2 regions of the Streptomyces sp. E11-3 genome follow, and region 2 is predicted to be linked to the other one. Evidence: predicted binding sites of a transcription regulator. Region 2 holds the regulator's gene; the other holds the start of a gene.
The links. Region 2 encodes HrcA, which represses chaperone genes, less so after heat shock. Its sites were predicted from a motif close to TTNGCACTCNGNNNNNCNGAGTGCNAA; they were not measured.
Positions count from the first base shown of each region.

Region 1 (19,794 bases), on a different contig from region 2:
GGAGGTTCGTGCCTGATGGCCGCACGCAAGGTACTCACCGGCGCCCGGGTGGTGCTGCCCACCGGAACCGTCACCGGCGGCCGGGTGATCGTCGACGAGAGCGGCCGGATCGCGGGCCACGCGCCGGACGGCACCCCCGCCCTCGACCTCTCGGGCCACTGGGTCGTCCCCGGCTTCGTGGACATCCACAACCACGGCGGCGGCGGTGCCTCCTTCACCTCCGGCACGGTGGGCGAGGTCCTCACGGGTGTGCGGACCCACCGTGAGCACGGCACCACCACGCTGGTCGCCTCCACCGTCACCGGTGACATGGACTTCCTCGCACAGCGGGCCGGGTTTCTGTCCGAGCTGGCCGAGCAGGGTGACATCGCCGGGATTCATTTCGAGGGGCCGTTCATCGCGCCCTGCCGGAAGGGTGCGCATAGTGAGGAACTGCTGCGTGACCCTGATCCGGCCGAGGTCAGGAAGCTGATCGACGCCGCGCGCGGCACCGCCAAAATGGTGACGCTGGCTACTGAGCTGCCTGGCGGTGTCGACTCCGTGCGGCTGCTGGTCGAGCATGGCGTGATCGCCGCCGTTGGGCACACTGACGCCACGTACGAGCAGACCGTCGAGGCGATTGACGCGGGTGCCACCGTTGCCACGCATCTGTACAACGCCATGCCGGGCCTCGGGCACCGTGCCCCGGGGCCGATCGCGGCCCTCCTGGAGGACGAGCGGGTCACCGTCGAGCTGATCAACGACGGCACCCATCTGCACCCGGCCGCCCTGGAACTCGCCTTCCACCGCGCGGGCTCCGAGCGCGTCGCCTTCATCACCGACGCGATGGACGCGGCCGGGTTCGGAGACGGCCGGTACATGCTCGGCCCGCTGGAGGTCGAGGTGAAGGACAGTGTGGCGCGGCTCGTCGACGGCGGCTCCATCGCGGGCTCCACACTCACCCTGGACCGCGCCTTCAAGCGCGCCGTGACGGTGGATGAGTTGCCTGTTGAGGACGTCGTTCGCGCGATCTCGGCCAACCCGGCGAAGCTGCTCGGGATGTACGACACGGTCGGCTCGCTGGAGGCGGGCAAGGACGCCGACCTGGTGGTCCTGGACGCGGCGTTCGACCTCAAGGGCGTGATGCGCAAGGGTGAATGGGTGGTGGAGCCCCAAGTGGGGTGATTTGCCCGTACGTTGTCGGGGGGGATGGTGTGTAGGCGGTTGGCTCCGGAGTCTGGGCCAACCGCCTTCTGTTTGGCATGATCAGGCCCGCACGCGCGTTCCTCACGCACTTCATGTACTTCACGTTCTTCCGGGGGTGGCACCCGTGATCCTCACGGTCACGCTCAACACTGCCCTCGATGTCACCTACCGGGTCCCCCGACTGACTCCGCACGCCTCGCACCGCGTCCGTGAGGTCACCGAACGCCCTGGCGGCAAGGGCCTGAACGTGGCGCGGGTGTTGGCCGCGCTCGGGCACGAGGTCACGGTCACCGGGTTCGCGGGCGGCGACACCGGGGCGACCGTACGGCATCTGCTGGCGCGGGACGCCGCGACGGGGCCCGGGTTGCTCACCGACGCGCTGGTGCCCGTGTCAGGTGCGACGCGGCGCACCATCGCCGTGGTCGACGCCGCGTCCGGTGACACCACCCAGCTCAACGAGCCGGGGCCCTTCGTCACCTCCGACGAATGGGCCACCTTCCGCACCCGGTACGCGGAACTGCTCGGCTCCGCGCGGGCCGTGGCGCTGTGCGGCAGCCTGCCGCCGGGGGTGCCGGTGGGGGCGTACGCCCACCTCATACGCGCCGCCCGCACCGCGCGCGTGCCCGTCCTGCTCGACACCAGTGGGGAGCCGCTGCGGCGGGGGATCGCCGCGCGGCCCGACATCGTCAAGCCGAACGCCGCGGAGCTGGCCGAACTGACCGGCTCCCAGGAGCCCCTGCGCGCCACCCGCGACGCGCGGGGGCGGGGCGCCCACGCCGTGGTCGCCTCACTCGGTCCCGAGGGGCTGCTCGCGGTCACCCCTGAGGGCGGCTGGCGGGCCGCACCGCCCGCGCCCGTGTCCGGCAATCCGACGGGAGCGGGGGACTCCGTGGTCGCGGGGCTGCTGGCCGGTCTGGTCGCGGGTGAGCCGTGGCCACGGCGGTTGGCGCGAGCGGTCGCGCTGTCGGCGGCGACGGTGCGGGCGCCGGTGGCGGGGGAGTTCGACAGCGGGGCGTACGAGGGGGTGTTGGCACAGATCATGGTGACTGGGGGTGTCACCACCGCATGACCAGCCCTCTGACGCGAAATGACCTTTCTGGAAGTTGACATGACCAGATATGATCATGTGCATGTCTCTTTCGAAGCCTCGATTCCGCAGGACTGTCCAGCTCGCAGGCACTGCCCTGGGAGCCCTCATTCTGACAGTGGCGACGTCGAGTTCCGCCCAGGCCTACCCCACGCGAGCAGAATGCTCGACCACCGGTGCCTGGGGGTACGTCTATGCGGATTGGTATGGCGCTGATACCCGGATCGACTTCAGCATGACCTTCGCGGACACGAAGGCCGATGGGCACCACGCCAGAGCCCGACTCATCACCAAAGATGTCAACGGCGTGAGGAAGAACTGGGCGTGGCACAAGGATACGAACGGTGCCAATAACGGCGGCGTCAATTACAACTCCTACGCCATCAACAGCTCGGGTATCTTCGACTGGGGCATACAGGTAGCTAGGTATGAAGGAAACACCTACCTGAACTCGTGCACAGATTGGGCCATCGGCTGACCTGAAGGACTGAGGGGCGTCATGGTTTCTCTACGACCGTGCCGCCCCTCACCCATTGCTCGGTCGCGCCCCCTTCCCGAAAGGCCTCGCCGACCGGGCTCAAAGACGGCCTCAAGCATCGGCGGGCTGAGATCCAGAGGAGCAGCATGCCGATCGTCCGCACTGGTGAACTCGTCGCGGAGGCCCAGGAGAAGGGCCACGGGCTCGCCGCCTTCAACGTCATCACGCTGGAGCACGCCGAGGCCATCGCCGCCGGTGCCGAGCGGGCGGGCGCGCCCGCCGTGCTGCAGATCTCCGAGAACGCCGTGAAGTTCCACGGCGGCAGGCTCGGCGCGATCACCGCTGCCACCGCCGCCGTCGCCCGCGCCTCGTCCGCCCGCCTCGGGCTCCACCTGGACCACGTCGAGTCGGTCGAACTGCTGCGGGCCGCGCACCCCGAGGGGTTCAGCTCGGTGATGTTCGACGCCTCGAAGCTGAGCTACGGCGACAACGTCAAGGCGACGGCGGACGCGGTCCGCTGGGGCCACGAGCGCGGCATCTGGATCGAGGCCGAGCTGGGCAAGGTGGGCGGTAAGGAGGGCGAACCGCCGCTGGACGCGCACGCGCCCGGCGTCCGTACGGAACCGGCCGAGGCCGCCGCGTACGCCGCCGCGACCGGGGTGGACGCGCTGGCCGTCGCGGTCGGCTCCTCACACGCGATGACGGAGCGCACGGCGGCCCTGGACCACGCGTTGATCGCCCGGCTGCGGGATGCTGTGCCGGTCCCGCTGGTGCTGCACGGCTCAAGCGGCGTACCGGACGCGGAGATACGGCGTGCCGTCGCCTCCGGCATGGTGAAGGTCAACGTGGGCACGGCCCTCAACACGGCGTTCACCGCCGCGGTACGCGCCTTCGTCGAGGCCCACCCGTCGACCGTCGACCCCCGGAAGTACCTCGCCCCGGCGCGTGAGGCGATGGCCGGGACGGTGGCGCATTTCCTGGGGCTGACCAGCTCCCGGGCCTAGCGCCAGCCCTTTTCGAGTGACAGCTGGTCGAGGTTGACCTCGCAGGCGTTGCCGGTCTCGCAGGAGATCTTGATGATGTTGGTGCCCTTGGTGAGAAGGACGTTGGACCAGGTGTTGGTCCAGCCCCGCTCCCATTCGCCTTCCTTGGCCTTGGCGAAGTTCTCCATGTTCAGCGGCCGGTCGTGCGCCTTGCCGTTGACCGTGAGCGTGGTGTTGGCGTCCTTGCCCGGCACGCCGTAGGTCACGTTCAGCGTGTACTTGCCGTTCTTCGGGATGTCGTTGACCGTCCAGGTCGCCGACGCGCCAGGCGTGTTGAGGCCCGCCACATACGTGCCACCGGTGGCCTTCGCGCCGTCGACGTCCGACGCCGTGACGGCGCCGCCCGCCAGGGTCAGGGAGTTCGCGTCGGACTGAGGCAGCTCCACCTCGTCCTCAGGATCCTTCGCGTCCTTCGACGGCTCGTCGGACGGCTTCGCCGTGTCCGCCGGGCCCTGGGTCTGCTTCTGCTCGTCCTTGCCCGCCTGGTCGTCCTTTTCGCCCGAGTCCCCGTTGATGACCGCGACACCGATGCCGATGACCACGGCGGCGACCACGGCCAGCGCGCCGATCAGCAGCATCTTGGTGTTGGGGCCGCGGCCCCGGCCGCCGCCGCCCTGGGCGGGCTGCTGCGGCGGAGTGGCGGGAGGGCCACCCGGGAACGTCTCCGGCGCGGCGTAGTGCGCCTGGTTGTACGAGGGGGCCTGCTGCTGGCCTGGGATCTGGGGGGCGTGCGCGGGTGCCTGTGGGGGCTGGCCGTACTGGCGCTCGCCGACCGTGCGGACCTGGTTGTAGGAGCGGCCGCCGCCCGGGTAGCCATAGCCGCCGCCACCGCTCGGTGGGGTGGCACCGGCGGCCTGGCCGTCGGCGTACAGGTAGCCGAACGGGTCGTCGTCCTCGGGCTTGCTCGCGCCGTTGTCGCCGGGCGTCATGCCAACCGCTCCTCTTACAGGTCGAGTGTCAGGCGAGCCTACCCGCTCTGAGTGACACTTCACGGGGCTGTTACCGGCATGACATCGCTGACCTGCGACTATCCCGCGCGCCTGTGCTGCTTCGCACGAGATCGTTTCTCTACGTACATCCTTTGGTCAGCTGACTGCAGTACTTCCTCCGCCGACATCCCGCAGTGTGCCCATCCGATGCCGAAGCTGGCCCCGACCCGGACCGCCCTGCCGTCCACCCGGATCGGCGGGATGATCGCGTTCCGCAGGCGTACGGCCAGGTCCTGGGCGTCCGCGCGGCCGAGTCCGTCGGCCAGGACGACGAACTCGTCGCCGCCGAGCCGGGCGACCGTGTCGCCGTCCCGGACCACGTTGGTCAGTCGGCGCGCGACCTCGATGAGTACGGCGTCGCCCGTGTGGTGCCCGAAGCGGTCGTTGATCGACTTGAAGCCGTCGAGGTCGCAGAAGAGTACGGCCAGGCCCTTGGTGCCGTCGTCGGTGTCCCCTTCGGGCGCGACGGTGTGTACGTGGTGGTCGAACGCCTCGTCGTAGGTGCCCGACCCGAGGCCGGAGCCGAAGGGGTGGGAGCCCGTGTCGTAGCCGTTCGTGTCGTAGCCGTGGGCGGGGTAGGCGTGGGTGTCGTACGCGGTGACGTCGTAGCCGGCCGCCAGGGGAGCGCCGCCGTACGCCGCGTCCAGGGTGTCCACCGCGCTGGGCTGCACGGACTGCGGGCGGCGGCACAGGCGGGCGCCGAGCCGGGCGCGGAGTTCGGCGTTGTTCGGCAGGCCGGTGAGCGAGTCGTGCGAGGCGCGGTGCGCGAGCTGCAGCTCGCGGCGCTTGCGCTCCTCGATGTCCTCGACGTGGGTGAGCAGGAAGCGCGGCCCGTCGGCGGCGTCGGCGACCACGGAGTTCCGCATCGAGACCCAGAGGTAGGTGCCGTCCCGCCGCCCCAGTCTCAGCTCGGCCCGCCCGCCCTCGGCGGACGTACGGAGGAGGGTGCCTATGTCCTCGGGGTGGACGAGGTCGGAGAAGGAATAGCGGCGCATCGCGGACGCCGGGCGGCCGAGCAGGCGGCACAGGGCGTCGTTGGTGCGCAGGATCCGGCCGTGCTGGTCGCCGCCCATCTCGGCGATGGCCATGCCGGACGGCGCGTACTCGAAGGCCTGCCGGAAGGATTCCTCACTGGCCCGCAGCGCCTGCTGTTCCCGTTCGAGTCTGACCAACGCGCGTTGCATGTTTGCCCGCAAGCGAGCGTTACTGATTGCAATGGCGGCCTGGAACGCGTACATCTGGAGCGCCTCGCGGCCCCAGGCGCCCGGCAGGCGGCCGTTGCGCGGCCGGTCCACGGCGATGACGCCCAGAAGCTCGCCGCCGGCCGAGCTCGCCGCGTACATCGGCGCGAACAACCGGTCCGACGGATGCCACTCGTCCTCGAACCGCGGCTCGGGTCCCTCGGTGTACCACTGCGGTACGTCGTCGTCGTCGAGTACCCAGCCCTCGGTGTGCGGAATGAAGCGGAGGTCGCCCCACGCCTCGCCCATGCTCAGACGGCGCTCCCAGGAGGCACGGGAGCCCACGCGGCCGGTGATGAGCGCCTCGGCAGCGGCGTTACCTGCGAAGGCGGCGACGACGAGGTCGCCGTCGGGGCGTACGAGATTGACACACGCCAGCTCATAGCCGAGGCCGTTCACGATGCCGTCGGCGACCGTCTGCAGCGTGTCTGCCAGGCTTCGCGCCGTGTTCAGGTCGGCGACCACCTGATGCAGCTGCCGCAGGGTCGCAAGACGGACGTAAGGCTCCGACTCGGTCTCCATGCTTCGCTCTCCCCGAGACCTCGACAGCAACTCCAGGATTCGCAGTGTCCTCAGTGTCTGTTGGCTCCCACGTGGCCTCAGCCACTGAATCACAGCGAGCAGCTCACCCGGTACACAGGGTCAACGAAATATGAGTCCTGTGACTCAAGTCACAGGAAGGGGTGAAGGGGTGGGGAGTGAGTGCGGGGCGCCTCTGTACGTTTTCTGAACGCAAACTCAGTGGTATGTGAAGGTGGCGTGCGAGTGGGGTGGGAGCGGCGCGCGGAGGCGCCGCGTGCTCGGGCTGTGGTCCTAGGACCGGGCTCCGCCCAGGGCCCGATGCGGGGTCGGGTCCGGCGCGGCTAGCGTTTCCGGCGTGCTGAAGACTCCTGCCGTCCCACGCGTCCCCCACCCCTCAGAGCAGCCCGCTGTGCATCCTGATGGGGTGAGCAACGACGACTTCCGCGCCGCCATGTCCCGGCTGGCCGCAGGCGTGGTGCTGGTGACCGCGCGCGAGGCAGCACTGGCCGACGACGGGCCGGCGGGGGAGGACGTGGGTATGACGGCGACCGCCTTCGTGTCCGTCTCGCTCGATCCGCCGCTGGTCATGGTCAGTCTGCGGGAGGGCTCCCGGATGGACGACCTGCTCGCCGAGCAGCCGCTGTGGGGGGTTTCGGTGCTCGCCGAGAGCCAGCGGCACATCGCGGGGCGGTTCGCGATGAAGGGGCGGATCAGCGACCGGCTGCTCTTCGCGGACATCCCGTACGCCCGTGGGGAGGTGTCCGGGTCGCCGCTGGTGGGCGGTGCGCTGGCGACCCTGGAGTGCCGTACGGAGCAGATCGTGCGGGCGGGGGACCACACGCTGGTGATCGGGCGGGTGCTGAGCGCGTCGCTGCCGAGTGCGGAGGGCGGGCCGTTGATGTACTTCCGGGGCCGGTACCGGCAGTTGGGCTGACTTCCGGCTGCCGGGCCGACCGGGAGGGGTTCGGTCCCGTCACCATCGGTCCCGTCACCATCGGTTCCGTCACCAATCGCGGCCGGAGCGGCCCCGCTTCGTCTCGCTGCGGGCCTTCTTCTGGCGCAGCCGCCGCTCGTTGATGCCCCGGGGGATCCTCGTCGCGCGCCGCGGCTTCGGTGGCGGCGCGGTCGCCTCGGCCAGCAGCGAGGCCAGGCGGGTGGCCGCCATCTCGCGGTTGCGCCACTGCGAGCGGTGCTCGGATGCGCGGACCGCGATCACTCCGCCGATCAGCTTGGGCGCGAGCCGCTCCAGGGCGCGCTGCTTCCACACCTCGGGCAGCGACGAGGTGTTCGCCAGGTCGAAGCGGAGCTCCACCTGCGAGTCGCTGGTGTTCACATGCTGCCCGCCGGGCCCGGACGACCTGGAGAAACGCCAGACGAGCTCGGCCTCCGGCAGGGAGACCGAACCGCGGATGACATAGGGACCAGGCATGCGCACCATGATTCCGTGCGCCCCCGGCCCCCGTCACCCCGTTTTCGGCCCGGCGGCCGTGATTCTCAGCTCAGGATCACGCTGCGGGACAGGTTCCGCGGGCGGTCCGGGTCGTAGCCCTTCGCCTCGGCCAGCGCCACCGCGAGGCGTTGCGCGCGGATCAGGTCGGCCAGCGGGTCCGCGTCCTGGCGGGCGACCAGATGGCCGCCGACGCGGTCCACGTCACCGGCGAGCCCCTCGGGCAGCGTGCCGAACATCCATGCCACCCGGCCGGGACCCGTGATGGAGATCGGGCCGTGCCGGTACTCCATCGCGGGGTACGCCTCGGTCCAGGCCCCCGCCGCCTCGCGCATCTTCAGCCCGGCCTCGAGCGCGAGCCCGTACGTCCAGCCACGGCCCAGGAACGTCCACTGCTCGGCGCCGAGTACGGCTTCGGGCAGTGGCTCGGTGACCGCGAGCTCCGCGTCGACGGCGGCCTCGGCGATCGACTTCACACCTGGTACGCCGTCCCCGAGCCCGGCTCGCAGGAAGGCCAGGGCCGTGGTCGCGAAGCGCGTCTGGACCACCGACTCCTCGTCCGCGAAGTCGAGCACCGCCACCTGGTCCGCCGCGTCCATCACGGGGGTCTTGGGGTCGGCGGTCAGCGCCACCGTCGCGGTGGTGCCGCGCAGGTCGCCGAGCAGGGACAGCACCTCGGTCGTCGTACCGGAGCGGGTGATCGCCACCACCCGGTCGTACGGGCGGCCCACCGGGAACTCCGACGAGGCGAAGGCGTCCGTCTCGCCCTGGCCCGCGGCCTCGCGCAGCGCGGCGTACGCGATCGCCATGAACCAGGACGTGCCGCAGCCGGTGACGGCGACCCGCTCGCCCGGTCGCGGCAGCCCGTCGAAGTCGGCGGCGGCCTTGGCCGCTCGGCGCCAGCAGGTGGGCTGGGTGGCTATTTCGGCTGCGGTACGGGACATGCGCGGCGGCTCCTCGAACGGGCGGTGCGGCAGGACGAGATGTGCATAGCAGCCGTGGCGACCGAGGGGCAACGGTGCGAGTGGTGTAGACCTCCAGGCAGAGGTGGTGTAGACCTCCCTGTGAACAACAGGAAAACTCGCAGTTCATACAATCAGGACGTCACGGGGGGACCGACTGAAACAGATGAGAGTAGGAAAAGCTGTGCACCGGCGGACAACAGGGCTGATCGCGGCGGTAGTCGCACTGGGCATGACGGCCACGCTGGCCGGCTGCGGCAGTACCGGTTCTGATGAGGTGACCCTCAAACTCGTGGCCGCCGACTACGGCGACAGCGCGGACAACAGCTCCAAGAAGTACTGGGACGACCTGGTCGAGGAGTTCGAGAGCAAGAACTCCGGCATCAAGGTCGAGGTCACCGTGCTGCCCTGGACCGACGTCGACGCCAAGGTCGCCGAGATGGCCGAGAAGGGCGAGGCGCCCGACATGGCGCAGATCGGCGCCTACGCCGATCACGCCGCCAAGGACCGCCTGTACACCGCCGACGAACTGCTCTCCATCTCCGTGCAGTCCGACTTCCTCTCCCCGCTCACCGCCGCGGGCGAGGTCAAGCGGGTCCAGTACGGCATCCCGTTCGCCTCGTCGACCCGGCTGCTCTTCTACAACAAGGAGCTGTTCAAGGCCGCCGACGTCGAGCCGCCGACGACCTGGAACGAGCTCGCGGCCGCCGCCCAGTCCCTGAAGGACACCGGGGTGAAGACGCCGTTCGCGCTGCCGCTCGGCCCGGAGGAGGCGCAGGCCGAGACCATGCAGTGGCTGCTGAGCGGTGGCTCCGGCTACACCGACCAGATCGGTACGTACACGCTGGACTCGCCGCAGAACATCGACACCTTCAGGTGGCTGAAGAGCGAGCTGGTCGCCAAGGACCTGACCGGCCCGGTCCCGCCTCAGAAGCTCAACCGGCAGAAGGCCTTCGACGCCTTCGCGCGTGGCGAGGTCGGCATGCTCAACGGCCACCCCACGCTGATGAAGCAGGCCGAGAAGGGCGGCGTGAAGTACGGCATGGTGCCGCTGCCCGGCGTCAACGGCAAGGCCAAGGCCACCATGGGCGTGGCGGACTGGATGATGGCCTTCAAGGCGAACGGCCACCGCGACGAGATCGGCACCTTCCTCGACTTCGTCTACAGCGAGGAGAAGGTCCTGGACTTCTCCGCCCGCTACGACATCCTGCCGGTCACCAGTTCCGCGGCCGAGGCGCTGGCTGCCGATCCGAAGCACAAGGCGCTGCGCGCGTTCCTGGAGGAGCTGCCGACGTCGGAGCTTTACCCGGTGGGCAAGACGTCCTGGGCGAAGGTGAGCGCGGACATCAAGAAGAGGATCGGCGCGACGGTCGAGCGGGGCGGCGACCCGGTGACGACCCTCAAGGAGATGCAGAACGCGGCGGTGGCGGCGGACAACAGCGCGGGCTAGGCGGGGCTGTCAGTGGGCGCGGCTACGGTTTGGGTATGACGGAACAGACCGGTCCCTCCGAACGCTCCGGTCCCTCCGAACGCTCCGGTCCCTCCGAACGCTCCGGCTCCTCCGGTCTCTGCGAGCGCGATGCCGCCGTGCTCGCGGTGGAGCGGCAGAGCTGGCCGGGGGCCGGGGCCAAGGAGCGCGCCATCAGGGAGCGGCTCGGCATCTCGCCCACCCGCTACTACCAGTTGCTCGGCGCGCTCATAGACGACCCGCGTGCCCAGGCCCACGACCCGGTGACGGTGAACCGGCTGCGGCGGCTGCGGGACGCGCGGCGGGCTCGGCGCTGATTGGTCCCGGCGTTGATTGGTCCCGGCGTTGATCGGTCCCGGCGGCGCGGCCCGCCGACGCCCCGCATATGCGTCCGTACGCGGGGCGTGCGCCCGGCCGTAGCTGGATAGGGTCGGGGCATGGGCAGCCAACCGCACTCCCGTTCGTCCGACCCCGCGTCTGACCTGCCGACGCCCGTGACCGCCGCCGGGCGCGAGGGGCTCGCCGCGCTCCTCGACCGGCCCCGGCGTGCCGTCGTGGCTCTCGACTTCGACGGTACTCTCGCCGAGATCGTCTCCGACCCGGAGCAGGCGCGGGCCCACCCCGACGCCGTCCCCGCGCTGGCCGAGCTGGCGCCGAAGCTCGGCTCGGTCGCGGTGCTGACCGGGCGTCCGGCCGGGGTCGCCGTACGGTACGGCGGCTTCGCGGGGGTGCCGGGGCTTGAGCACCTGGTGGTGCTCGGGCACTACGGCGCCGAGCGCTGGGACGCGGTGTCCGGGCAGGTGCAGGCGCCCGAGCCGCACCCCGGAGTCGCGGCGGTCCGCGCGGAGCTGCCGGGCTTCCTGGACGAGCTGGGCGAGTGGCGGGGCACCTGGATCGAGGAGAAGGGGCGGGCGGTCGCCGTCCACACCCGGCGTGCGGCGGATCCCTCCGCGGCCTTCGAAGCCCTGCGCGGTCCGCTCGGTGAGCTGGCCGAGCGGCACGGGCTTGTCGTCGAGCCGGGCCGCTTCGTACTGGAGCTGCGTCCGCCGGGCGTCGACAAGGGCGCGGCGCTCACCTCCTACCTCCGCGAGGTGTCCGCGGAGGCGGTCCTCTACGCCGGGGACGACCTCGGCGACCTGGCGGCGTTCGCGGCGGTCGAGAAGTTGCGGGGGGAGGGGGTGGCGGGGCTCCTGGTGTGCAGCGGCAGCCAGGAGGTGCCGGAGCTGGCGGACCGGGCGGACGTGGTGGTCGACGGCCCGTCGGGTGTGGTGGCGCTGCTGGGCGCGCTGGCGTCGCGGTTGCCGTAACAGACGGAAGATTCCCCAATCCCGCCCCTTCCCGAAACTGGGGGCAAGCCCCCAGACCCCCTTTGGCCTCAAACGCCGGCCGGGCTGAATTTCTGACCTCAGCCGCGTAGCTCCGTCAGCTGATCCAAGAACCACTGCGCGGGCGGCAGCGAAGTCGCCGCCGCGGCCAACCGCTTCGTGCGCTCCGCCCGCTCCGCGGACGGCATCACCAGCGCCGAGTGCAGCGCCGCCGCCGTACCGGACACATCGAACGGGTTCACCACCACCGCGTCATCGCCCAGCTCCTCGAACGCCCCCGCCTCCCGCGACAGCACCAGCGCACACCCCTCGTCCGAGACGACCGGCACCTCCTTGGCGACCAGGTTCATGCCGTCCCTGATGGGGTTGACCAGCGCCACGTCGGCCAGCCGGTACGCCGCGAGCGACCGCGCGAAGTCGTCCTTGACGTGCAGGACGACGGGGGTCCAACCAGGCGTCCCGAACGTCTCGTTGATCTCGGAGGCGACCCGCGAGACCTCCGCCGTGTACGCGCGGTAGATCTCCAGGTCCTGCCGGGACGGATAGGCGAAGGCGAGGTGCACCACCCGCTCCCGCCACTCGGGGTGCGATTCGAGCAGCAGCCGGTACGCCTGCAGACCGCGCAGGATGTTCTTGGACAGCTCGGTGCGGTCGACCCGGACGATGGTCTTGCGGACGTCACCGGAGGGACCGGTGCCGATCTGCGAGCGCAGGCCGACGAGCCGCTCCTCGACATCGTCCCGCCGCGACCGCTCCCGCAGAAAGTCGGCGTCGGCGCCCAGGCCGTGCACCCCGATCCGCGTAGCGCCCAGCGCGTCCGGGCCGAGCACCCCCGAAACGCACCCCACGAACGCGTCCGCCCAGCGCCGGGTCAGAAACGCGAGGCGGTCCGCCCCGAGCATCCCCCGCAGCAGCTGCGCGGCGATGTCGTCCGGCAGCATCCGGAAGTAGTCGAGCGGCGCCCACGGGGTGTGCGAGAAGTGCCCGATCCGCAGATCCGCGCGCAGCTCGCGGAGCATCCCCGGCACCAGGGCCAGGTGGTAGTCCTGCACGAGCACGGCCGCGTCCGGCGCCGCCTCCGCGGCCAGCGCCTCGGCGAAGGCGCGGTTGTAGGCCTCGTACGCGGCCCACTGGCGCCGGAACTCCGAGCCGAAGGCGGGCTCCAGCGGCGTCTGGTAGAGGAGGTGGTGGACGAACCACAGGACCGAGTTGGCGATGCCGTTGTACGCGTCGGCGTGCACCTCGGCGTCGATCGCGAGCATGCGCACGCCCGCCTCACCGACTCCGCGCCGTACCGCCTCCCGGTCCCCGTCGGTCAGCGCCGCGCAGACCCACAGCGCGTCCGTGTCGGGGCCGATCGCGGAGAGCCCGGAGACCAGCCCACCGCCGCCGCGCTTTGCGTCGAGCGTGCCGTCGTCGCGTACGGCGTACGAGACCGGTCCGCGGTTGGAGGCGACGAGGACCTGGGCGTGGTGCCGTGCGTGGTGCTCGGAAGACATGCGCCCTACCTAGCCCGTGGCGTAATGGTTCAAACGTGCGGAAGGCCGAAGCTGGAAGGCCGACGCACTCGGACGTGTCACGCTACGCGCCGGGTCGTGTACTCGACGATGTCCTCCATGGGCGGGCGCTCCTCCGTGTCCACCGAGTGGGTCAGCGGCTCGAACCCGTCCGCGCCCCGCTCGAACTGCGTCAGCCTGGGGCGTACGAGATGTCCGCGGGCCAGCCGCAGCTGCGCGGTCCGGTAGATCGCCGCGGCCATCCGGCCGAGCGCCCGCCCGTCCTGGTGCCGGTGCTTGCGCACCCCGATATCCACCTGGGCCAGCGCGTCAAGACCCACCGTGTGCAGCGCGTCCACCAGCAGCCCGAGCTCCACGCCGTACCCGACGGGGAACGGCAGCCGCTCAAGCAGCGAGCGGCGGGCCGCGTACTCGCCGCCCAGTGGCTGCACGAAACCGGCGAGGAGTGGCCAGTGGAGGTTGAGCAGCGGCCGTGCCACCAACTCGGTCACCCGGCCGCCCTGGCCGGTCGCCTCGCCGAGCGGACGGTCGTACATGCCCTTCACGAACTGCACATCGGGCTCGGTGAGCAGCGGTCCGACGATCCCGGTGACGAAGTCCGCGGAGAACTCGCGCAGGTCCGCGTCGATGAAGCAGACGATGTCGCCGCTGGTCACCAGGAGCGAGCGCCACAGCACCTCGCCCTTGCCGGGCAGCGCGGGTATTCGGGGCAGAATCGTGTCCCGGTGCACCACGCGGGCGCCCGCGGCGGCGGCCACCGCGGCCGTACGGTCGCTCGACCCGGAGTCGACCACGACGAGCTCGTCGACGAGCGGGACGGCGCGCGTCATCAGCTCGCGCCGGATCGTGGCGACGATCTCGCCGACCGTCTCCTCCTCGTCGAGCGCGGGCAGGACGACACTGACCCGGTTGCCGTGTCGTGCCTTGGCAGCCAGCAGTTCATCGAGCGAGCGGTCGGACACGGACCAGGAACGCCTGGTCAGCCAGCGCTCCACCTCATCGAGCACGTTCGAGGTCCCCCTGGAAGTGAGGTGTACGTGGGGTATGCATGTGATCCATCTCGCGGTTCGGACGACTATCTCAAGTGTCAGGGCCTTCGGTTACAGTCTTGAACAACGCGGATGACCGTCGCATGTCGGGGGCCGTCCAGCGCACAACTTCATACCGCTCATCCAGAGGGGCAGAGGGATACGGCCCGTTGAAGCCCCGGCAACCCTCCAGTCAGTGCTCGTGTGTCGCGAAGCGAGGCTCCTGACTAGGGAAGGTGCCAAATCCGTCTTACGGCGAAGTGCGTCGTAAGGAAGATGAGGAGAAAGGGCCTCGCCTCCATGGCTGTGCAATCTGTCGAAGCAACCACTGCCGACACCACTGGCACCCCCGCCGCGACCGTCTCGCTCGGTCCCGCCGCCGCCCTCTCCTGTCGCGAATGCGGCGAGCGTTTCGCGCTCGGCCCGATCTTCGCCTGTGAGCTGTGTTTCGGCCCGCTCGAAGTCGCGTACGACCTGCCGACCGGTGACCCCGAAAGCCTGCGCAAGCAGATCGAGGCGGGTCCGAACAGCATCTGGCGCTATGCGCCGCTGCTGCCCGTCCCGGCCGACGTCGCCGAGAAGCAGAATCTGAACCCCGGCTTCACCAAGCTGGTCAAGGCCGACAACCTCGCCCGTGAACTGGGTGTCACCGGCGGCCTGTTCATCAAGGACGACTCCGGCAACCCGACCCACTCCTTCAAGGACCGGGTCGTGGCGATCGCCGTCGAGGCCGCCCGCGCCTTCGGCTTCACCACCCTGTCCTGCTCCTCGACCGGCAACCTCGCGGGCGCCGTCGGCGCCGCCGCCGCCCGCTCCGGCTTCCGTTCCTGCGTGTTCATCCCGCACGACCTGGAGCAGGGCAAGGTCGTCATGGCCGCGGTGTACGGCGGCGAACTGGTCGGCATCGAGGGCAACTACGACGACGTCAACCGCTTCTGCTCGGAGCTCATCGGCGACCCGCTGGGCGAGGGCTGGGGCTTCGTCAACGTCAATCTGCGCCCGTACTACGGCGAGGGCTCCAAGACCCTGGCGTACGAGATCTGCGAGCAGCTCGGCTGGCAGCTGCCCGACCAGATCGTCATCCCGATCGCCTCCGGATCCCAGCTCACGAAGATCGACAAGGGCCTGCAGGAGCTCATCAAGCTGGGCCTGGTCGAGGACAAGCCGTACAAGATCTTCGGCGCCCAGGCCGAGGGCTGCTCGCCGGTCTCGGCCGCCTTCAAGGCCGGGCACGACGTCGTACGGCCGCAGAAGCCGAACACCATCGCCAAGTCGCTCGCCATCGGCAACCCGGCCGACGGCCCGTACGTGCTGGACATCGCGCGGCGCACCGGCGGCGCGGTCGAGGACGTCAACGACGAGCAGGTCGTCGACGCGATCAAGCTGCTCGCGCAGACCGAGGGCATCTTCGCGGAGACCGCGGGCGGGGTGACCGTCGGCGTGACGAAGAAGCTGATCGAGGCCGGCGTGCTCGACCCGGCGCTGAGCACGGTCGTACTGAACACCGGTGACGGCCTCAAGACGCTGGACGCGGTGGCTCCGACGACCGGTCCGACCGCGACGATCCGCCCGAGCCTGGACGCGTTCCGCGACGCCGGGCTGGCCCGCTGAGCGGCTCGCCGACCGCCGGCACCGCCGACCCCCCGAATTCCGAAAGGCTGAACACCCCATGAGCGTCAAGGTCCGCATCCCCACCATCCTGCGTACGTACACGGGCGGCGAGTCCGAGGTCTCGGCCGAGGGCGCGACCCTCGCCGAGGTCATCGCCGACCTGGAGAAGAAGCACGTCGGCATCGGCGCCCGCGTCCTGGACGACACGGGCAAGCTGCGCCGCTTTGTGAACGTGTACGTGAACGACGACGACGTGCGCTTCGAGCAGGGCCTTGAGACGGCCACGCCGGACGGCGCCGGCGTCTCCATCATCCCGGCCGTCGCGGGCGGCTGACCCGCCGCCGGTCCGAACCGACAGAATCACCCCCTCCGCAAGAAGCGGAGGGGGTGATTCTGCATGGTTGAGCGCGGTACAGTTGGGAATACTGCTCCGCTTTGCGCGATGAGTGTGCCGAGAGCATATGAGAAGTGCCCGGCATGCCGATAAGAAGCAGCCAAAGTGACGCCGCCATTTGTACCTTGCGTTCCTTTTGCCTGGCCCGACTTGCCCCGACTGTGTCGAATTCTCCAGGTATTTCCGATCAGGCGTGCCCAGATTTCTCGTCCGATTGACCTGTTGCAGAGGGCAGTTGGGCAGATACATTCAGCCGCGGTCGACGCGTTCCGGCGCACACCCCCACCTGTTCTGGGGAGTGAGGTCTGACCCGGATTCGCGAAGTGCGGATCCGCGCAAGGGCCAGTAATAGGGGAGTTAGGCATGGCTCAGGGCACCGTCAAGTGGTTCAACGCGGAGAAGGGGTACGGCTTCATCGCGGTCGACGGTGGTGCGGATGTTTTCGTCCACTACAGCGCGATCCAGATGGACGGGTACCGCACCCTGGAAGAGGGTCAGCGAGTCGAATTCGAGATCTCGCAGGGCCAGAAGGGTCCGCAGGCGGACATGGTCAAGCTCGCCGTCTGATCTCGGCGCGATCGACCACCGACGCACTCACACACGAGAGGTCCGTACTCCTGACGGGGTACGGGCCTCTCGTGCGTCCTGGCGAGCGCGCCTGGACCGCGCCCGGTATCTGCTGTAGTCGCTTGCACTCGCAGGGGTCGAGTGCTAATCATTGGCGTTAGCACTCTCCCAGTGAGAGTGACAGAAGGACTGGGTCGGCGAGGCCCGCTGGCCGGGTGGGGCAAGGAACCACGCAGGCACGCAGGTCGTCCGTCGCGGGCGCCGCACAGTCCATCGACCATCCACCCCAGTCCGGGAGGACCACTTCACATGGCAAAGATCATCGCGTTCGACGAGGAGGCACGGCGCGGTCTCGAGCGCGGGATGAACCAGCTCGCCGACGCCGTCAAGGTCACCCTTGGCCCCAAGGGCCGCAACGTCGTCCTCGAGAAGAAGTGGGGCGCCCCCACGATCACCAACGATGGTGTTTCCATCGCCAAGGAGATCGAGCTCGAGGACCCGTACGAGAAGATCGGCGCCGAGCTGGTCAAGGAGGTCGCGAAGAAGACGGACGACGTCGCCGGTGACGGCACGACGACCGCGACCGTCCTGGCCCAGGCCCTGGTCCGCGAGGGCCTGCGCAACGTCGCCGCCGGCGCCAACCCGATGGCCCTCAAGCGCGGCATCGAGAAGGCCGTCGAGGCCGTCTCGGGCGCCCTGCTCGAGCAGGCCAAGGACGTGGAGACCAAGGAGCAGATCGCTTCGACCGCCTCCATCTCCGCCGCCGACACCCAGATCGGCGAGCTCATCGCCGAGGCCATGGACAAGGTCGGCAAGGAAGGCGTCATCACCGTCGAGGAGTCCCAGACCTTCGGTCTGGAGCTGGAGCTCACCGAGGGTATGCGCTTCGACAAGGGCTACATCTCGGCGTACTTCGCCACCGACATGGAGCGTATGGAGGCCGTCCTCGACGACCCGTACATCCTGATCGCGAACTCCAAGATCGGCAACGTGAAGGACCTCCTTCCGCTGCTCGAGAAGGTCATGCAGTCCGGCAAGGCGCTGCTGATCATCGCCGAGGACCTTGAGGGCGAGGCCCTGTCGACCCTGGTCGTCAACAAGATCCGCGGCACCTTCAAGTCCGTCGCCGTCAAGGCCCCGGGCTTCGGCGACCGCCGCAAGGCGATGCTGAACGACATCGCCATCCTCACCGGCGGCGAGGTCATCTCCGAGGAGGTCGGCCTCAAGCTCGAGAACGCCACCATCGACCTGCTGGGCCGCGCCCGCAAGGTCGTCATCACCAAGGACGAGACCACCATCGTCGACGGTGCCGGTGACAGCGAGCAGGTCAACGGCCGGGTCAACCAGATCCGCGCCGAGATCGAGAACAGCGACTCGGACTACGACCGCGAGAAGCTCCAGGAGCGCCTGGCGAAGCTGGCCGGCGGCGTGGCCGTCATCAAGGCCGGTGCCGCCACCGAGGTCGAGCTCAAGGAGCGCAAGCACCGCATCGAGGACGCCGTTCGCAACGCGAAGGCGGCCGTCGAGGAGGGCATCGTCGCCGGCGGTGGCGTGGCCCTGCTGCAGGCCTCCTCGGTCTTCGAGAAGCTGGAGCTCGAGGGTGACGAGGCGACCGGCGCCAACGCCGTGAAGCTCGCCCTGGAGGCCCCGCTCAAGCAGATCGCCGTCAACGGCGGCCTTGAGGGCGGCGTCGTCGTGGAGAAGGTGCGCAACCTGGCCGTCGGCCACGGTCTGAACGCCGCCACGGGCGAGTACGTCGACATGATCGCCGAGGGCATCCTGGACCCGGCGAAGGTCACGCGTTCCGCGCTGCAGAACGCCGCGTCCATCGCCGCGCTCTTCCTCACCACCGAGGCCGTCATCGCCGACAAGCCGGAGAAGGCCGCCCCCGGCGGCGCTCCGGGCGGCATGCCGGGCGGTGACATGGACTTCTGATCCCTCGCGGATCAACTGTCCTACGCCGTACGCGGTTAGCGGTACGCAGGGGCGGTGCTCTCCCTCGGGAGGGTGCCGCCCCTGTCGCGTGCCCGGGCCCTCCTCTGTGGCGTTTCTCTCGACTGGTCGGCCAGGGCCTGTTGTGGCGGCTGAGGGGTGTTTTGCACGGCTAAAGTCCCGTACGTGAACACGCTCGACACCGTGATCGTCAACATCAACGATTACTTCTGGACCTATCTGCTCATCCCCCTCGTGGTCGGTGCGGGGCTGTACTTCACCTTCCGCTCCCAAGGCGCGCAGTTCCGGATGTTCCCCGAGATGCTGCGCGTGATGCGGGACAAGCCGACCCCCGGCGCCGACGGACGTAAGCCGATCTCGTCCTTCGGCGCCTTCACCATCTCCGCGGCCGCCCGCGTCGGCACCGGCAACATCGCCGGTGTGGCCACCGCGATCACCGTCGGCGGGGCCGGTGCGGTGTTCTGGATGTGGATGATGGCGCTCATCGGCGCCGCGTCGGCGTTCGTCGAGTCGACCCTCGCGCAGCTCTACAAGGTGCGCGGCGCGGACGGCTCGTTCCGCGGCGGGCCCGCGTACTACATGCGGTACGGGCTCCGGCGGCCCTGGCTGGGCGTGCTGTTCGCGGTCACCATCACGGCGACCTTCGGCTTCGTCTTCAACGCGGTGCAGTCCAACACCATCGTCGCGGTGGCCTCGGGGTCGCTCTCGGGCGGCGACGCGGACTGGTTCCCGGCCGCCGTGGGCCTGACGCTGATGGTGCTGCTCGGCGCGGTGATCTTCGGCGGCGTACGGCGGATCGCCACGGTCACCAGCTGGCTGGTGCCGATCATGGCCGTGGTCTACCTGCTGCTCGGCGCCGCCGTCGTCCTGCTGAACATCGGTGACGTACCGCGCGTGTTCACCGACATCGTGGGCGGCGCCTTCGGGCTCCGCGAGGTCACCGGCGGCGCGATCGGCGCGGCGATCCAGCAGGGCAT
Region 1 covers NZ_JAZGRL010000003.1:126,856-146,649, forward strand. The annotation lists gene U9R90_RS30140 (ROK family protein) at 1-16, shown strand, start outside; gene nagA (N-acetylglucosamine-6-phosphate deacetylase) at 16-1,164, shown strand; gene U9R90_RS30150 (1-phosphofructokinase family hexose kinase) at 1,310-2,254, shown strand; gene U9R90_RS30155 (hypothetical protein) at 2,316-2,750, shown strand; gene U9R90_RS30160 (class II fructose-bisphosphate aldolase) at 2,897-3,754, shown strand; gene U9R90_RS30165 (carbohydrate-binding protein) at 3,751-4,722, opposite strand; gene cdgB (diguanylate cyclase CdgB) at 4,821-6,545, opposite strand; gene U9R90_RS30175 (flavin reductase family protein) at 6,901-7,479, shown strand; gene arfB (alternative ribosome rescue aminoacyl-tRNA hydrolase ArfB) at 7,549-7,983, opposite strand; gene U9R90_RS30185 (SIS domain-containing protein) at 8,040-8,936, opposite strand; gene U9R90_RS30190 (ABC transporter substrate-binding protein) at 9,139-10,404, shown strand; gene U9R90_RS30195 (DUF3263 domain-containing protein) at 10,440-10,739, shown strand; gene otsB (trehalose-phosphatase) at 10,860-11,729, shown strand; gene U9R90_RS30205 (trehalose-6-phosphate synthase) at 11,828-13,246, opposite strand; gene U9R90_RS30210 (glucosyl-3-phosphoglycerate synthase) at 13,324-14,271, opposite strand; SAM riboswitch class I at 14,430-14,575, shown strand; gene thrC (threonine synthase) at 14,593-15,903, shown strand; gene U9R90_RS30220 (MoaD/ThiS family protein) at 15,962-16,237, shown strand; gene U9R90_RS30225 (cold-shock protein) at 16,661-16,864, shown strand; gene groL (chaperonin GroEL) at 17,174-18,799, shown strand; gene U9R90_RS30235 (alanine/glycine:cation symporter family protein) at 18,983-19,794, shown strand, end outside.
Region 1: groL (chaperonin GroEL) is a predicted target of HrcA. The motif match lies at 17,022-17,048, and genes of this name have one in related genera.

Region 2 (11,323 bases):
GGGTCCCAGGCGAAGGTGGCGAGCAGCGATGCCGCGCCGAAGAGCACCAGGCCCGACACGAAGAGCCTGCGGCGGCCGTACAGGTCGCCGATCCGGCCGAAGAGGAGCAGGAACCCACCGGACGGCAGGGCGAAGGCGGTGACCGCCCACTGGAGTGCGGAGTGGCTCATACCGAGGTCGCGGCCGAGCACGGGCAGCGCCACGTTCAGTACGGAGAAGTCCAGCGCGACCATGAACTGCGCGGCGCACAGCACGAACAGGACCAGCTTGGCGCGGGGACTCAGGTGAGGTGGCGCGGCGGCCCGGGTGGTGGGGGCATCGGTGGTGGGAGGAGCTTCGGTCGTCATGGTCCACAGCCTCCGGCGGCCGGAATATCCCTGGGGAGCCGCTACTTATGCTGGTGGTCACACCACCAGCCGGGGAGGGAGAGCCACGTGGCGGAGACCGCCGAGAGGTCTGTCGAGAGGTCTGACAGGAGATCTGACGAGAAGTCCGGCCAGGACAGTGCCGCGCGGAAGGCGCACCGCCTGCGCGAGCTGCGTGAGTTCCTGATGAGCCGTCGGGCGCGGGTCACCCCGGCCGAGGCGGGGCTCCCCGACGGCGGAGCCCGCCGCCGTACGCCGGGGCTGCGCCGCGAGGAGGTCGCGGTGCTCGCCGGAGTCGGCGCGTCCTGGTACCAGTGGCTGGAGCAGGGCCGGGATATCTCGGTGTCGCCGCAGGTACTGGACGCGGTCGCCCGGGTGCTGCGGATGAGCAGCGCCGAGCGGCGCCATCTGTACGTACTGGCCGGTCTCAACCCGCCCGTGCTGGAGGTCGCGGCGGCCGACCAGCAGATGTGCGACGGGCTGCGGCGGCTGATCGACACCTGGATGCCGTACCCGGCGCACATCATGGACGCGTACTGGAACTGCGTCATGTACAACGACGCGGCCGCGGCGGTGCTCGGGATGCGCCCGGACAGTCGGCAGAACTGTCTGCTCGCCTTCTTCACCGACGAGCTCTACCGGCAGCGTTCGCAGAGCTGGGAGGCGAACGCCCGGCAGGTGGTGGCGCAGTACCGCGCCGCCTGCTCCGAGCACCCGGACGACGAGGGCTTCGCGCGGGTCGTCGCGGAGGCGAGGGAGCTGAGCGCCGAGTTCGCCGAGCTGTGGGAGCGGCGGGACATCGCGCCGGGCGGGCTGCTGGCCAAGGAGCTTCAACACCCGCTGGTGGGGCTGCTGTTCTTCGAGTCGACGCAGTTGCGGATCCCGGCCCGGCCGGACCTGTCGATCGTGCTGCACACCCCGCAGCCGCACACCGACACGGCACGGAAGGTCGAGTGGCTCGCCTCGCCCGAGGGGCGGCGAGGCTCGCTGTACCCGGTGGCGGGGTGAGCACAGCCGTAAGCCGCACTCACCCCGCCGACGTGTCCCGCCGTCAGCCCAGTTCGGGCAGGCTCGGCGGGGACTTCGCCGGGTTCTCGGTCAGTACGGCCAGGGCCATGCGTACCGCCTCGTCGATCTGGGGGTCGCGCCCGGCCACATGGTCCTGGGGGGCCATCACGACCTCGACGTCCGGGTCGACGCCGTGGTTCTCGACGCCCCAGCCGTAACCCTCCAGCCAGATCGCGTACTTGGGCTGGGTGACCAGCGTGCCGTCGACCAGGCGGTAGCGGCTGTCGATGCCGACGACGCCGCCCCAGGTGCGGGTGCCGACGACCGGGCCGATGCCGAGCGCCTTGATGGCGGCGTTGACGATGTCGCCGTCGGAGCCGGAGAACTCGTTGGCGACCGCGACGACCGGGCCGCGCGGGGCGTCCGCCGGATAGCTGGAGGGCGTCATGCCGCGCGGCAGGTCCCAGCCGACGATCCGGCGGGCCAGCTTCTCGACGACCAGCTGCGAGGTGTGGCCGCCGCGGTTCTCTCGTACGTCGACGATCAGGCCTTCCTTGGCCACCTCGACCCGCAGGTCGCGGTGGATCTGGGCCCAGCCGGGCGCCTGCATGTCGGGGACGTGCAGATAGCCGAGGCGGCCGTCGGAGATCTGGTGGACGTAGGCGCGCCGGTCGGCGACCCAGGCGTGGTAGCGCAGCGGCTCCTCGTCGGCGAGCGGTACGACGACGGCGTGCCGGGGGTCGCCGCCGCCGGACGGCGAGATGGTCAGCTCGACCGGCTTCCCGGCTGCCCCGACCAGGAGCGGCCCGGGGCCGGTGACGGGGTCCACCGGGCGGCCGTCCACGGCGAGGATGGCGTCCCCGGCGCGGACCGCGACGCCGGGCGCGGCCAGCGGCGAGTGGGCGTGCGGGTCGGAGGTCTCGGAGGGCAGGATGCGGTCGAGCCGCCACAGGCCGTCCGGGTGCCGGGACAGGTCGGCGCCGAGCAGGCCCTGCCGGGTGCTGGCCGGGCCCGAGCCGCCGTAGGGGACCACGTAGGCGTGCGAGGTGCCCAGTTCGCCGTGTACCTCGTACAGCAGGTCCACCAGGTCGTCGTGGGTGGCGACCCGGTCGAGTACGGGCCGGTAGCGGTCCAGTACGCCGGTCCAGTCGATGCCGCCCATGTCCTGGCGCCAGAAGTGGTCCCGCATGATGCGGCCGTTCTCTTCGTACATCTGGCGCCATTCGGCGGCGGGTTCGACGATCTGCCGGATGCGGGAGAGGTCGACGGTGATGTTGCTGTCGCTGTCGTCGTCGCTCGGCGGGCGGCGGTCGCTGGGCACCACCTTGACCTTGCCGTCGGTGTGCAGCAGGACCCGCTTGCCGTCGCCGCTGACCGAGAAGTCGTCGGCGTCCGCGGCGATCTCCTCGACCCGCTGCTGGGCCAGGTCGTACCGTACGAGCACCGTCCTGGGGCCGGGGTCGTCCGGTGTGGCGCGGGAGACGCCGAGGGCGCCGCGCACCGGGTGGGTCAGCCACAGCAGGCCGTCCTTGGCGGCCCTGAGCGTGGTGTAGCGGGCGGCTTCGACGGGGAACGGCACGATGCGGTCGCCGAGTCCGTCGAGGTCGATCCGGGTGGCCGGGGTGTCGTCCTCACCCTCGGGGCCGCCCTTCTCCGCGGCTTCGAAGGGGCGGCCGTGGCGCTGCGGTCCGAACGGCGATGGCGTGGTGGCGGCCAGCGTTATCAGGTGCGGGCGGCTGCCGCCCACGAAGGCCAGGTCGAAGACGTGCTCGTCGTAGACCGGGTCGAAGGAGCGCGCCGACAGGAACGCGAGGTGCTTTCCGTCCAGCGTGAAGGCGGGCGAGAAGTCGCGGAAGCGCAGCGGGGTGGCCTCGGTGACGGACAGGTCGGCGGTGTTGGCCAGCTTGAGCTGGCGCAGCGGGTCGGGTCCTGGATGCGACCAGGCGAGCCAGGCGGAGTCCGGTGAGAAGACAAGGCCGGTGGCGTCGCCGTGCTCGCTGCGGTCGACTTCGCGTACGTCGCCTGACGCGCGTTCGACCAGCAGTACGCGGCCGTCGTGCGCGGCGACGGCGGCGCGGCTGCCGTCCGGGGCGACGGCCAGGGACAGGACGCGGCCGAGCTGTCCGGCGCCGACCCGGCGTACGGATGCGCCGGGTGCGACGCCCGTGGCGGGGGCGAACTCGAGGGCGTCGTCGCCGTCGGCGTCCGTCACCCACACCACGTGTTCGTCGCCGTCGACGCGGAAGGTGCGCGGCAGCCGGGCGCGTACGCCGGGTTCGGCGGCGAGTACCCGGGCCGGGCCCTCGCGGTGGGTGACCCAGTGGATGCCGCCGCGTACGGAGACCGCGCTGCCGCGTCCGGTGTGGTCCATCGCGGCGGCCGAGAGGTGGCGCTCGGGCCGTACGGGGTGCGGCTGGAGGTCGGTGCGCTGACCGCCGAGGCGGATGTCGAGGCGGCGGGGCTCGGTGCCGTCGAGGTCGTCCAGGAGCCAGAGTCCACCGGCGGAGGCGTACACCACGCGGGTTCCGTCGGTGGCGGCGTGCCGGGCGTAGAAGCCGTCGGTGGGGGTGTGGCGGCGCAGGTCCGTGCCGTCGGGAAGGGACGAGTAGACGGCGCCGGTGCCCTCGTGGTCGGAGAGGAACGCGATGCGCTCCCCCACCCACATCGGGTATTCGATGTTCCCGTCGACGTCTGCGTGGACCCGTGTGAACTCCCCGTCGGGGCCGCCGATCCAGAGCTTGCCCGCGGTGCCGCCGCGGTAGCGCTTCCAGAAGGCCGCCTCGCGCCCCATGGTGGCCGAAAGCAGCAGGATCTGCCCTTCGGGTCCGTGGGCCACGTCGCCTACCGGGCCGTACGGGAGTGTGGCCGCGGGCCCTCCGTCCAGCGGGACCGCGCGGGCCCAGCTGCGGCGCAGTGAGGCCTGGCCGTGGGTGCTGATGGCTAGCACCTCGCCGCCGGGGGTCCAGCCGCGTACGGCGGTCTTCCAACTTCCCCAGTGGGTCAGCCGCTTGGCGGGGCCGCCGTCGATGGGCGCGAGATGGACCTCGGGGGCGCCGTCGCGGGTCGACGTCCAGGCGACCCGGGTGCCGTCCGGGGAGATCCTCGGATGGTTCACGGGGGTGTTGTCGGCGCTGACGCGCCAGGCCCGGCCGCCGCCCAGGGGCGCGATCCAGACGTCGTCTTCGGCGGTGAAGGCGATCAAGTCGCCCTGGACATGCGGAAACCGGAGGTAGGCAGGGTGCGTCACAAGGTCACCCTAGGCAGCCGGGCCGGGCTGCGGCCAGTGGTTCGATCGCTTCGCGCGTCGCCCTGCGATCACTTCGCATGTCGGCCCGCTATCGCTTCGCGCGTCGCCTGCGGTCCGGCGCCGGGCGGCCCAGGGGCTCACCGTCACTTGCCGGGTGCGCAGTCGCAGGTGGGCGGCGGGTCGGCGGTCACCGTCACGGTGACCGTGGGCCTGGCCGGGTCGTCGGGCGGCTCGGTGGCATCCGGTGGGCTGGTCGGGGTCGGCTCGTAGGTGACCGGCGGAGTCCTGGGCGGCTCGGTGGTCGCCGCGCAGTTGCCGAGCATGTTGGCCTCGAAGACGACTCTGTTGTCGACCTTGGCGGTCAGGTCGCCCCGTACGCACCGGCCGTCGAGCTCCTCCGTCACCTTGCCGGTGATCGTGATGTCCTTGTCGTCCATGGTCTTGCCCTGGCAGTCGACGGTGGCCACGCTCCGTACGCTCGGTGACGGAGTGGGATCCCCCGTGTTGGGGGTGGTCTTACCGCCCTCCCCGAGCGTCGCCGAACAGCTGAGCCACTGCACGTCGATGTTCTTCTGCTCCAGCGCCTTGGTCCCGACCTGGTCGGTGGTGATCGCGACCGCGGTGGCGGACATCGTGCTCCCGACGGGTTCGCACGCGGTCACGGCCACGACGGCGGCGGTCACCGCCCCGGCCGCGTACAGGCCACGGCGGCGGCTGGGTACGCGCCTGACGTGACGCCACATTGCCCGCATACGGGGCAGAATCCCACCGGGGGCGGTGGAGCGGTACCCCTATTGTCGCCAGATCTTCTCGCGCCGGACGGGGTTACGCCCAGCGGCCGGTGCGGCCCAGCAGGAGGGCCGTCGCGGCCGTGCCCGCGGTGGAGGTGCGCAGCACGCTGCGGCCCAGCCGGTACGGCCTGGCACCCGCCTCGGCGAAGAGGGCCAACTCCTCGGGGGACACGCCCCCTTCGGGGCCGACGACCAGCACGATGTCGCCGGAGGTGGGGAGTTCGGCGGTGGCCAGGGGCTCGCTGGCGCAGTCGCGGTCCTCGTGCAGGACGGCGGCGAGGTCGGCCTTGGCCAGAAGTGCCGCAACCTGTTTGGTCGTTGCCGCGTCCGCGACGTCCGGGAAGCGCACCCGGCGCGACTGCTTGCCCGACTCGCGGGCGGTGGCCCGCCACTTGCCGAGCGCCTTCAGACCGCGGTCGCCCTTCCACTGGGTGATACAGCGGGACGCCGACCACGGCACGATCACGTCGACGCCGGTCTCCGTCATGGTCTCGACGGCGAGTTCACCGCGGTCGCCCTTGGGGAGTGCCTGGATGACGGTGATCCGCGGGGTGGGTTCGGGCTCTTCCTCGATGCCGGTCAGGTCCGTCACGACGAGCCGGTCCTTGCCCTCGGCGGCCTTCACCACGCCCTCGGTCCAGCGGCCCCGGCCGTCGGTGAGTACGACATTTTCGCCGGCGCGCAGCCGCTTCACGGAGACGGCGTGCCGCCCCTCGGGTCCCTCCAGGACGTACTCGGGCCCGCCCGGTACCTCGTCCACCACGAACACCGGCGCCGTCATGACGCGCTCCCCTCGATCAACGCGGCCTTGGCCGCCGTGAGTTCGGCCGCCAGCACCTCGACCAGCTGCCCGGCCGGGAGTTCGCGGGCCATCCGGTGGCCCTGCCCGGCCCACAGCGCCATGCCCTGCGCGTCGCCCGTCCTGGCCGCGGCCTTACGCAGCGGGCTGGTCAGATGGTGCACCTGGGGGTACGCGGCCGGGGCGTACGGGCCGTGTTCGCGCAGGAAGCGGTTGACCAGGCCGCGGGCCGGGCGGCCGGTGAAGGCGCGGGTGAGTTCGGTGCGGACGAACAGCGGGTTGGTCAGGGCCTGTTTGTGCAGGGCGTGGGCACCGGACTCCGGGCAGGCCAGGAACGCGGTGCCGAGCTGGGCCGCGTCGGCGCCCGCCGCGAGGGCCGCGGCGATCTGGGCGCCGCGCATCAGACCACCGGTCGCGATGATCGGCAGCTGTACGGTCTCGCGTACCTGCGCGATCAGGGACAGCAGTCCGATGCCGCTGCCGTCGGAGGCCGGGGTGTCCCGGTGGCTGCCCTGGTGGCCGCCCGCCTCGATGCCCTGCACGCACACCGCGTCGGCGCCCGCCCACTGCGCGGCGGCTGCCTCTTCGGGTGTGGTGACCGTGACGACGGTGAGTGTCCCGACGCGTGCGAAGGCTTCCAGCGCGTCGCGGGTCGGGCAGCCGAAGGTGAACGAGACGACCGGTACGGGGTCGTCGATGAGGATCGCGAGTTTGGCGTCGTAGCCGTCGTCGAGCCCGCCGCAGGCGTATTCGCCGAGCGGGGTCTCGTACCAGGCGGACTCGCCCGCGAGCTGGTTCGCGTAGACCTCGACGGCGGCCGGGTCGGCGTACTCGGACTGCGGCAGGAAGAGGTTGACGCCGAAGGGCCTGGCGGTCAGCCCGCGCAGTTGTTTGATCTCCTGGTACATGCCGTCGGCCGTCTTGTACCCGGCCGCGAGGAAGCCGAGGCCACCGGCCTCGCACACCGCACCGACCAGCGGCGGGGCGGAGGCGCCGCCCGCCATGGGGGCCTGCACGATCGGGTACCGGCAGAGATCGGTCAGTGCGGAGGACATGTCAGCATCGTGTCACGTCCCCCACACAGCACCGAATCGAACATTCCGCTAGGGCCTCAGCGCCCGTTGAAGGCGTCCTTCAACCGCGAGAACAGCCCCTGCTGGCCCGGCTGACTGTGCTGCCCCGGGGGACAACCCCCGGGCCCCCGGCCGCAGCCGCGCCTATCTCCCGTTGAAGGCGTCCTTCAACCGCGAGAACAGCCCTTGCTGGCCCGGCTGACTGTGCTGCCCCGGGGGACAACCCCCGGAGCCCCGGCCGCAGCCGCGCCTATCTCCCGTTGAAGGCGTCCTTCAAGCGCGAGAACAGCCCTTGCTGGCCCGGCTGGAACTGCCCAGTCGGACGCTCTTCGCCTCGCAGGGCCGCCAGTTCGCGCAGCAGGCGTTCCTGCTCGGGGTCGAGCTTCGACGGGGTGAGGACCTCGACGTGGACGATGAGGTCGCCTCGTCCGCCGCCGCGCAGGTGCGTGACACCCCGCCCGTGCAGCGGGACCGACTGCCCCGACTGGGTGCCGGGCCTGATGTCGATCTCCTCCATGCCGTCCAGGGTCTCCAGCGGCACCTTGGTGCCGAGGGACGCGGCCGTCATCGGGATGGTGACCGTGCAGTGCAGGTCGTCGCCGCGCCGCTGGAAGACCGGGTGCGGCAGCTCGTGGATCTCGACGTAGAGGTCACCGGCGGGGCCGCCACCGGGCCCGACCTCGCCCTCGCCCGCCAGCTGGATCCGGGTGCCGTTGTCCACACCGGCCGGGATCTTCACCGTCAGGGTGCGCCGCGAGCGCACCCGTCCGTCGCCCGCGCACTCCGGGCACGGCGTCGGCACCACAGTGCCGAAGCCCTGGCACTGGGGGCACGGCCGCGAGGTCATGACCTGGCCCAGGAAGGACCGGGTGACCTGCGAGACCTCACCGCGGCCGCGGCACATGTCACAGGTCTGCGCCGAGGTCCCGGGCGCCGCGCCCTCACCGGAGCAGGTCGAGCACACGATCGCGGTGTCGACCTGGATGTCCTTGGTGGTGCCGAAGGCCGCCTCGTCCAGCTCGATCTCGAGCCGGATCATCGCGTCCTGGCCACGGCGGGTACGCGAGCGCGGCCCGCGCTGGGACGACGCGCCGAAGAACGCGTCCATGATGTCGGAGAAGTTGCCGAAGCCACCGGCCCCGAAACCGCCCGCGCCACCGCCGCCGCCAGACTGCGACAGGGGGTCGCCCCCGAGGTCGTAGACCTGCTTCTTCTGCGGGTCCGACAGCACCTCGTAGGCGGCGTTGATCTCCTTGAAGCGCTCCTGCGTCTTGGGATCGGGATTGACGTCCGGGTGCAGCTCGCGGGCGAGCCTCCGGAAAGCCTTCTTGATCTCGTCCTGGGAAGCGTCGCGGCGCACGCCGAGTACGGCGTAATAGTCCGTGGCCACTTACGACTCCGCCAGGATCTGTCCGACGTAACGTGCCACTGCGCGTACTGCTCCCATCGTTCCGGGGTAATCCATGCGGGTCGGTCCGACCACGCCGAGCTTGGCGACTGCCTCGCCGCCCGAACCGTAGCCGACCGACACGACGGACGTGGAGTTGAGGCCCTCGTGGGCATTCTCATGCCCGATTCGTACGGTCATGCCCGAGTCCTTGGCCTCGCCGAGCAACTTGAGGAGCACGACCTGCTCCTCAAGCGCCTCAAGCACCGGCCGGATCACGAGCGGGAAGTCGTGCCCGAAGCGGGTCAGGTTGGAGGTGCCGCCGATGACCAGCCGCTCCTCGGTCTCCTCGACCAGGGTCTCCAGGAGAGTGGAGAGCACGGTCGAGACCGTGCCCCGGTCCTCCGTTTCGAAGGACTCGGGCAGGTCCTGCACCAGTTGCGGTACGTCGGTGAAACGGCGCCCCGCGACCCGGCTGTTGAGCCGGGCCCGCAGATCGGCGAGCGAGGTCTCGCCGAACGGAGCGGGGCAGTCCACATGCCGCTGCTCGACCCGGCCGGTGTCGGTGATCAGTACCAGCATCAACCGAGCGGGCGCGAGCGCGAGCAGTTCGACATGGCGGACCGTCGAGCGGGTCAGCGAGGGGTACTGCACCACGGCGACCTGCCGGGTCAGCTGCGCGAGCAGCCGGACCGTACGGGCCACGACGTCGTCCAGGTCGACCGCGTGGTCCAGGAAGCTCTGGATGGCGCGGCGCTCGGGCGCGGACATCGGCTTGACGTCCGCGAGCTTGTCGACGAAGAGCCGGTACCCCTTGTCCGTCGGAATCCGCCCGGCGCTGGTGTGCGGCTGGGCGATGAAGCCCTCCTCCTCCAGCGCGGCCATGTCGTTGCGTACGGTCGCGGGCGAGACACCGAGGTGGTGCCGCTGCGTGAGCGCCTTGGAGCCGACCGGCTCCTCGGTGCCGACATAGTCCTGGACGATGGCGCGCAGCACCTCGAGCCTTCGTTCACTGAGCATCCGCGCACACCTCCAGCTGTCTTCCCCGCGGCCCCGGTCGCCGCTGCGGCTTTCCCCCTGGCACTCACCGCAGGCGAGTGCCAAGATTCCCGCAGCCAGTGTACGGCCGGTGGGTACGACCCCGGCAAGGGCGGTCGGTCCGGCGCCGTGCCGCCCCGCGCGCCTGGGGTTAGCGTCTCCCCATGGGGTTGACTTGGGAAGAGCCGGACTGGGAGCAACTGTCCCCTTCGGTGGCCCGACGGCGGCTGCCGATCTGGGACTGCACGGTCGGCCTTGTCGCGGGTGACAGGGCGGCCTTGGTGATTGACGCGGGGTCCACGCTGCGCGAGGGCGCCGAGGTGAGAGCGCAGGCCCAGCGGCTGCTCGGCGGCGAGCGCCGGGTCACCCACCTCGCCCTCACCCACCCGCACTTCGACCACGTACTGGGCGCGGCGGCCTTCGCGGGCGTGGAGGTGTACGGCGCGGTGGGTCTGGACGCGGTCTTCGCCAGGGGCCGCGACGACCTCCTCGCGGACGCGGTACGTCATGGGGCGGACCGGCCCGCGGTGGCCGAGGCGGTGGACCTCCTGGTGCACCCGCACCACCTGGTCTGCGCCGAGTGGACCCTCGACCTGGGCGGTGTGCGGGTACTCCTGGCGAACGTCGGCCCCGGTCACACCGGCCACGACCTGGTGGTCCTGGTCCAGGGCGCCGGCTCCGCCGCCCCGGAGATCGTCTTCTGCGGCGATCTGGTCGAGGAGTCGGGTCCGCCGCAGGCCGGGCGCGATGCGATGCCGACGCAGTGGCCGCACGCCCTGGACCGGCTCCTGGAACTGGGCGGTGAGGACGCGGCGTACGTACCCGGCCATGGATCTGTGGTGGATGCGGCGTTTGTCCACGCGCAGCGCGAGGAGCTGGCGGCCCGCTTCGGCGTGTCGTGAGCGCCTGACCCGCGATTCTTCCTATCGTCGGCCGGATGCGCAGCTACCACCCCGATCTGACCCCGCCCTGGAAGAAGCGGCAGGCCGTCCCGGAGATCCCGGCCGACCGGGACCTGGTCGTCGAGGAGGCGACCACCGGTTTCTGCGGCGCGGTGATCCGCTGCGAGGCGGGCACGGTCACCCTGGAGGACCGCTTCGGCAAGCACCGGGTCTTCCCGCTCGACCCGCGCGGCTTCCTCCTGGACGGTCAGGTGGTCACCCTGGTCCGCCCCTCGGCCGCCGCGCCGGTACGCCCCACCCGCACCGCGTCCGGTTCGGTCGCGGTGCCCGGCGCGCGGGCCCGGGTCGCCCGTGTGGGGCGGATCTATGTGGAGGGCCGCCATGACGCGGAGCTGGTGGAGCGGGTCTGGGGCGACGACCTACGGGTCGAGGGCGTCGTCGTCGAGTACCTCTCGGGCATCGACGACCTGCCCGCGATCGTCGCGGAGTTCGCGCCCGGGCCCGACGCGCGACTCGGCATCCTGGTCGACCACCTGGTCCCCGGCTCCAAGGAGTCCCGTATCGCGGCGTCGGTCTCCAGCGACCACGCGCTGATCGTGGGCCATCCGTATATCGACGTATGGGAGGCCGTGAAGCCCTCGTCTGTGGGCATCGGCGAGTGGCCGCGGGTGCCGCGGGGGCAGGACTGGAAGACGGGGGTGTGCGCGGCGTTG
Region 2 covers NZ_JAZGRL010000002.1:2,003,999-2,015,321, forward strand. The annotation lists gene U9R90_RS28215 (MFS transporter) at 1-347, opposite strand, end outside; gene U9R90_RS28220 (helix-turn-helix transcriptional regulator) at 528-1,373, shown strand; gene U9R90_RS28225 (S41 family peptidase) at 1,417-4,620, opposite strand; gene U9R90_RS28230 (hypothetical protein) at 4,764-5,372, opposite strand; gene U9R90_RS28235 (16S rRNA (uracil(1498)-N(3))-methyltransferase) at 5,446-6,192, opposite strand; gene U9R90_RS28240 (nitronate monooxygenase) at 6,189-7,265, opposite strand; gene dnaJ (molecular chaperone DnaJ) at 7,534-8,673, opposite strand; gene hrcA (heat-inducible transcriptional repressor HrcA) at 8,674-9,690, opposite strand; gene U9R90_RS28255 (MBL fold metallo-hydrolase) at 9,873-10,610, shown strand; gene U9R90_RS28260 (DUF3097 domain-containing protein) at 10,646-11,323, shown strand, end outside.